2 regions of the Ruminococcus sp. Marseille-P328 genome follow, and region 1 is predicted to be linked to the other one. Evidence: predicted binding sites of a transcription regulator. Region 1 holds the regulator's gene; the other holds the start of a gene.
The links. Region 1 encodes HrcA, which represses chaperone genes, less so after heat shock. Its sites were predicted from a motif close to TGTTAGCACTCNNNNNNNNNGAGTGCTAACA; they were not measured.

Region 1 (3,429 bases):
TGGTTGCCTGACGCTGAGCATCATTGAAATATGCCGGAACAGTGATAACTGCTTCTGTAACAGACTCTCCAAGGTATCCTTCAGCGTCTTTTTTCAGTTTCTGAAGAATCATAGCGGAAATTTCCTGTGGGGAATATTTCTTATCATCAATTGTTACACGGTAATCTGTACCCATCTCTCTCTTGATGGAAGAGATTGTTTTCTCTGCGTTTGTTACTGCCTGGCGTTTTGCAGGCTCACCTACCAGACGCTCACCTGTCTTTGTGAATGCTACAACAGATGGTGTTGTTCTGGATCCTTCTGTATTTGCGATAACGGTTGGCTGTCCACCTTCCATAACAGCTACACAGCTGTTTGTTGTACCTAAATCAATACCAATGATTTTTCCCATGATAATTTTCCTCCTGTTTAAAAATTCATGGTTGCTGTCCATTACACGAACAGTAACATTTATACTTTGTTTTTAGAAAATGTCGATGAAGTTTAATTCTCCAAGCTGCTTTCTGTTAATTAGCAACTTTTACCATACTGTGTCTTACAACGAAATCCTTGTAAGTATATCCCTTCTGGAATTCCTCTACGACGATGTTCTCGCCAACGGATTCGTCCTCCACATGCATCACTGCATTATGCAGATTCGGATCAAATTCCTTACCTACAGCCTCGATTGGCTTCACACCCATCTCATCAAAAGCTGTCATCATCTGCCTGTAGATCATCTTCATGCCTTCTGCAAATGAATCATCCTCCGGTGCCTGTGCAAGACCTCTTTCGAAGTTATCCACGATCGGAAGCATTTTTTCAACGATGTCCCTGGCGCCGATGATGTACATGCTGGATTTCTCCTTCTCCGTTCTTTTACGGTAGTTATCGAATTCAGCCATGCTGCGCTTCAGTCTGTCTGTAAGCTCCTCGACCTGCTGTTCAAATTTATCTTTCTCTTTTTTCTTCTTACCGAAGAAAGAAGTTTTTGTCTTGGTTTCCGGTTCCTTCTGAGATTCGGTTCCCTGATCTGACTGCTCAGTTTCTTCTGTCTGTGCAGGTTCCTCGGAAGTCTCCTCTTCTGCTGTCTGGGCTGTATCTGCTGCCTCTTCTTCGCTTCCGTCTGTTACCGGAATGTCAACTGCTTCTTCCTGTACTTCGGCTTCTTTATTCATTTCTTCTGACACGCTTTCAACCGCCTTTCTAGGTTTTCTTATTTACCATTTCGTCAAGCTGGACTTTTAATTTCTTTAAGCTGTCCACTACATTCTCGTAATCCATTCGCTTGGGACCGATGATTCCAATAGTTCCACGCATTCCATCTCCCAGCTCATAAGTAGCTGTGACCACACTGCAGTCTTTCATGGTACGTACCGGAACTTCATCCCCGATGTATATCTGAACTCCTGTGTTCTCCGAGTCTCCCATTTCCTCACGGACCATATCCGCAAGTTCCTGCTTATCCTCGAAAGTAGAAATCAGCTCACTGGCTCTGGATGTATCTGCAAGCTCTGGATACTTAAATATGTTGGTCGCTCCCGACGTATATACTTTCATATCTTCTTCGTCCACGTGAATTGTAGCTGCAACTGCGTCCAGCACATCTGCAACCACACCACTGTGGCTACCCGCCTGTTCTTTTAATCTGGCAATCATGCCCAGATTAATATCCTGGATGGGTACGCCGTTCAGGTTCGTGTTAAGAAGAAGATTCAACTTCAGGATCGTCTGATCATCCATCTCCTCATCAATATTAATGATCTGGTTCCGAATGACATTACCCTCACATACAACTACGGCAATCAGCTGCCGCTCATTGACTCGTGAAAGCTGAATGAACTTCAGGGTGCTTCCCTTATACTGGGGAACCGCAACCATAGCCGCATAATTGGTATCCGTGGCAAGAACCTTCGCCACCTGCCTGAGCACCTTATCCATCTTATCTGATTTCTCAATCATCAGATCACGGATTTCTGCGATCTCGGCTTCCTTCTCCCTGGTAAGCTCATCTACATAAAGGCGATAGCCTTTATCTGATGGAATTCTTCCGGCTGAGGTGTGGGGCTGTACGATGTAGCCCATATCCGTCAGGTCGGACATCTCATTTCGGATAGTAGCAGAGCTGACATTCAGATCCGGATACTTGGAAATAGTTCTGGAGCCTACAGGCTCGCCTGTTTCCATATAAGTTTTGATGATTGCTTTCAGTATTTTCCGTTTGCGCTCATCTAATACTTCATCCATGAAATATCTGCTCCTTCCTGAAAAGCAGACGGTCAAACCTGATTCTGATTTCCGTCTGGCTTCTTCGAATTCCTTTTGTTAGCACTCATTATTTAGGAGTGCTAACATCTATGTTCTTAAGATACACCTCAGTATTCCTTTTGTCAATATTTTTTACAAATTTTTTTCATCTTTTTTGATAGTTTTTACCCTATACTTTACCATTCTGGCTAAATTCTCCTTACTGCAATACTTTTTTTGGACAGCAAGGATACTATCAGGTATCTGCCAACGCAGTCTTATGTTTGCTGCCGCATAAATGAAAAAGATGCCTTGAGAAAATTTTCCCTGGCATCTTCTTTCCTATATAGGAATACCGCCCATAGGCGACATGTCCGTTTTGTAACTGTTCAGCACCTTCACAGTTATATGTTTCGCAAAACAGCCCCTGCTGAATAGCAGCCTCTATTTTTTATAATTTTCCAGATAGTCAAGAACTGCTGTCGGCTCATCCAGAAAGACTACCAGATCCAGCACGGAAAAATCCATGAATTTCTCTTCTGCTGTGTACTCCAGCAATGCTTTCATCTTGTCATAATATCCGTCAATGTTATACAGCACAATTGGGCGGTCAATACGTTTCAGGCTTTTCAAGGTAAAAATCTCAAAAAATTCCTCGTAGGTACCAATTCCGCCAGGTGCTACGATCGTAGCATCTGATTTTTCTTCCAGAAGTTTTTTGCGCTCTCTCATATTCTCTGTGAAAATAAATTCCGTGCATTTCTCATACAGAACTCCAGGCTGGTCAAAAAATCGGGGAGCAATTCCAAGTATGTAACCATTTTCTGCTGCCACGCCTCTGGCTGCTGCTCCCATCATTCCGGTAGCCCCGCCGCCAAACACCAGACCGTGACCTCTTTTTCCCATTGCTCTTCCAAGCTCTTCTGTTTTTTCATAATAAATGTTTTTAAGCAGTGCACTTGAAGCGCCATATACACATATGTTCAATCTGTTATCCCCCTTATTTTTTCTTCTAAACACAGGTGCAGCCTACCTGCGGCAGCACCATATACGAAAGTCAGCTGGCATATCTTTTCCAGTCAGCTTCCGGCAGCCGCGCAAAACACCATATTTGCCACACCGCACAAAACCATCACCAGAATAGGATTCATTTTAAATTTTCTTAAAAGCACCAGTGCGGCAGTAAAGAACACCACCATTCGA
Region 2 (3,429 bases), on a different contig from region 1:
CAGGGGATTTTTTAAATAAAAGCTCTATTACTTCCATTGTTTGATGAATAGTTTCAAAAACGTGATATTTTCAGAAAAGCTAAACAAAATTGAAAAATAGTAAAAAATAGCTTGTAAATAGTTTGAAAAACGTGTAGTATTAGAATAACAGGTAAAGTCAGAGCATGCCTGAAAAATGCTTTCTGCAAAATCTCCTGCAAAGTGGAGCGTATAGATTGCGGGAGTGGGTTTTCAAACAGGCTCTCATGTAACAAAAGCGAAGGGAGGACAAAATGAGCGTTCAGTTACTTGATAAAACAAGAAAAATCAATAAACTTCTCCATAACAGCAGTTCCAGTAAGGTGGTTTTTAATGATATCTGCCAGGTTCTGATGGATACTTTAAGTTCTAATATCCTGGTTCTCAGCAAGAAAGGCAAGGTGCTTGGTGTAAGCTTTTGCCCGGGAGTTGAGGAAATCCAGGAGCTGATAGCTGATGAGGTGGGCGGTCATGTTGACCCTCTGCTGAATGAGCGTTTTTTAGGGGTATTATCTACCAAAGAGAACGTGAATCTTCAGACACTTGGATTTGAGCATGTTTCCAGCAGCTATCAGGGAATCATCAATCCTATTGATATTGCAGGAGAACGTCTTGGAACGGTGTTTATGTACCGCAAGGATCGTCCATATGATATTGAGGATATTATTGTCAGTGAATACGGCACCACAGTTGTAGGTCTTGAGATGATGCGAGCTGTACATGAAGAGAATGCTGAGGAAGACCGAAAGAAACAGGTTGTGAAATCTGCTTTTAACACACTTTCTTTCTCTGAACTGGAAGCTATCATCCATATTTTTGATGAGCTTGACGGAGATGAGGGAATTCTTGTTGCCAGCAAGATTGCAGACAGAGTAGGTATTACCAGATCAGTAATCGTAAATGCACTCCGCAAGTTCGAGAGCGCAGGCGTTATTGAGTCCCGGTCATCCGGTATGAAGGGAACCTATATCAAGGTTCTCAATGAAGTGATCTTTGATGAATTAGAAGAGATTAAGGCCCAGAGAAATAAAAAGGCCTGAGTGAATTCAATAAATAACAAACAAGTGTACAGAAGAACTGTTTTCCTTTGAACGTGTTTGAAAAAGGCTTTCTGCAAATTGTGAAGTTGCAGATTGCAGGAACGCTTTTTCAAACACGCTCTGGAGGGCAGTTCTTTTTTGTGTATAACAGGAAACTTCGTTGGAATTCATGATTTCACAAAAAAACTTTACCAGGCAGTCTTCAGAAGCTTCGAAATAGAAAAAAATTCAGAAAATTTTTAAAGTGAGAAAACAAGAGAAAAAAAGAGCATAAAAGAGAATAAAAAAGAATATACTTAAAAATGCAACTATGAAAAGAGTTGCACAAATAACGATAATTCAATAATATAATGGACAGTGATTAGCACTCGGCAATAATGAGTGCTAGCAAGGAAAAGAAAAGCAATTCTAAAGGAGGACATAGATCATGAAATTAGTTCCATTAGGCGACAGAGTTGTATTAAAACAGTTAGAAGCAGAAGAGACAACAAAATCCGGTATCGTTCTTCCAGGACAGGCACAGGAGAAACCACAGCAGGCAGAAGTAATCGCAGTAGGACCTGGCGGAGTTGTTGACGGCAAAGAAGTGAAAATGGAAGTTACTGTAGGCGACAAGGTTATCTATTCCAAATATTCAGGAACAGAGGTTAAGCTTGACGGTGAAGAGTATATCATTGTAAAACAGAGCGATATTCTTGCAATTGTGAAATAAGACATAACCTTATAAATAACTTGAAATCAGGAGGATGATTCATTATGGCAAAAGAGATTAAATATGGCGCAGAAGCCAGAACAGCATTAGAGGCTGGTGTAAATAAACTTGCTGATACCGTAAGAGTAACACTTGGACCGAAAGGAAGAAACGTAGTACTTGATAAACAGTTCGGTGCTCCGCTTATCACAAACGATGGTGTTACAATCGCAAAAGAGATTGAGCTTGAGGATGCTTTCGAGAACATGGGCGCTCAGCTGATCAAGGAAGTTGCATCCAAAACAAACGATGTAGCTGGTGACGGTACTACAACTGCTACTGTACTTGCTCAGGCAATGGTTCACGAAGGAATGAAGAACCTGGCAGCAGGTGCTAACCCGATCGTTATGAGACGCGGTATGAAGAAAGCTACAGATACTGCTGTAGAAGCAATCAAGAACATGAGCCAGAAAGTAAGCGGAAAGAAACAGATCGCAAACGTTGCATCTATTTCCGCCGGAGATAAAGAAGTCGGAGAGCTTGTTGCAAATGCAATGGAGAAAGTTTCCAACGACGGTGTTATTACTGTAGAAGAGTCCAAGACCATGCACACAGAGCTTGACCTTGTAGAAGGTATGCAGTTTGACCGTGGATATATTTCCGCATACATGTCCACTGATATGGAGAAGATGGAAGCAAACCTTGAGGATCCATATATTCTGATCACAGACAAGAAAATCTCCAACATTCAGGAAGTTCTTCCGCTGCTGGAGCAGATCGTACAGGCTGGAGCAAAACTTCTTATCATCGCTGAGGATGTTGAGGGTGAGGCTCTTACCACTCTGATCGTAAACAAATTAAGAGGAACCTTCCAGGTAGTAGCTGTAAAAGCTCCTGGCTATGGTGACAGAAGAAAAGAAATGCTTCAGGATATCGCAATCCTGACAGGTGGTACTGTAATTTCTGACGAGGTAGGTCTTGAACTGAAAGATGCTACAATGGCTCAGTTAGGACGTGCAAAATCTGTTAAAGTTGCAAAAGAGAATACTGTTATTGTTGATGGTATGGGAGATAAAGAAGCAATTGCCAATCGTGTTGCCCAGATCCGTGCTCAGATTGAGGAGACAAAATCTGATTTCGACAGAGAGAAGCTTCAGGAAAGACTTGCAAAGCTTGCTGGCGGCGTAGCAGTGGTTCGTGTTGGTGCAGCTACTGAGACTGAGATGAAAGAAGCAAAACTTCGTATGGAAGATGCTCTTGCAGCTACCAGAGCAGCTGTTGAAGAAGGAATCATTGCAGGAGGTGGTTCTGCATATATCCACGCTTCCAAAGAGGTCGCAAAACTTGCAGCAGATCTTGAGGGAGATGAGAAGACTGGTGCAAACATCATCCTGAAAGCACTGGAAGCTCCGCTGTTCCGTATTGCAGCTAATGCAGGCCTTGAAGGTGCAGTTATCATCAACAAAGTAAGAGAGTCTGAGCCAGGTGTTGGTTTTGATGCTCTGAACGAGAAATATGTAAACATGGTAGACGAAGGAATCCTTGATCCTGCAAAGGTTACAAGAAGTGCTCTTCAGAACGCAACAAGTGTTGCTTCTACTCTGCTTACAACTGAGTCTGTTGTTGCAAATATCAAAGAAGATACTCCGGCAATGCCAGCTGGCGGTCAGGGTATGGGAA

Region 2: the regulator HrcA is predicted to act here: its motif matches at 1,418-1,448, upstream of groES (co-chaperone GroES).

What each region holds. Positions count from the first base shown of each region.
Region 1 is NZ_CAXUBQ010000009.1:58,200-61,628, forward strand. Features, by position in the region: gene dnaK (molecular chaperone DnaK) at 1-391, opposite strand, end outside; gene grpE (nucleotide exchange factor GrpE) at 507-1,169, opposite strand; gene hrcA (heat-inducible transcriptional repressor HrcA) at 1,186-2,226, opposite strand; gene ACESTK_RS08230 (TIGR00730 family Rossman fold protein) at 2,671-3,213, opposite strand; gene ACESTK_RS08235 (chromate transporter) at 3,306-3,429, opposite strand, start outside.
Region 2 is NZ_CAXUBQ010000016.1:49,821-53,249, reverse strand. Features, by position in the region: gene codY (GTP-sensing pleiotropic transcriptional regulator CodY) at 273-1,058, shown strand; gene groES (co-chaperone GroES) at 1,486-1,770, shown strand; gene groL (chaperonin GroEL) at 1,815-3,429, shown strand, end outside.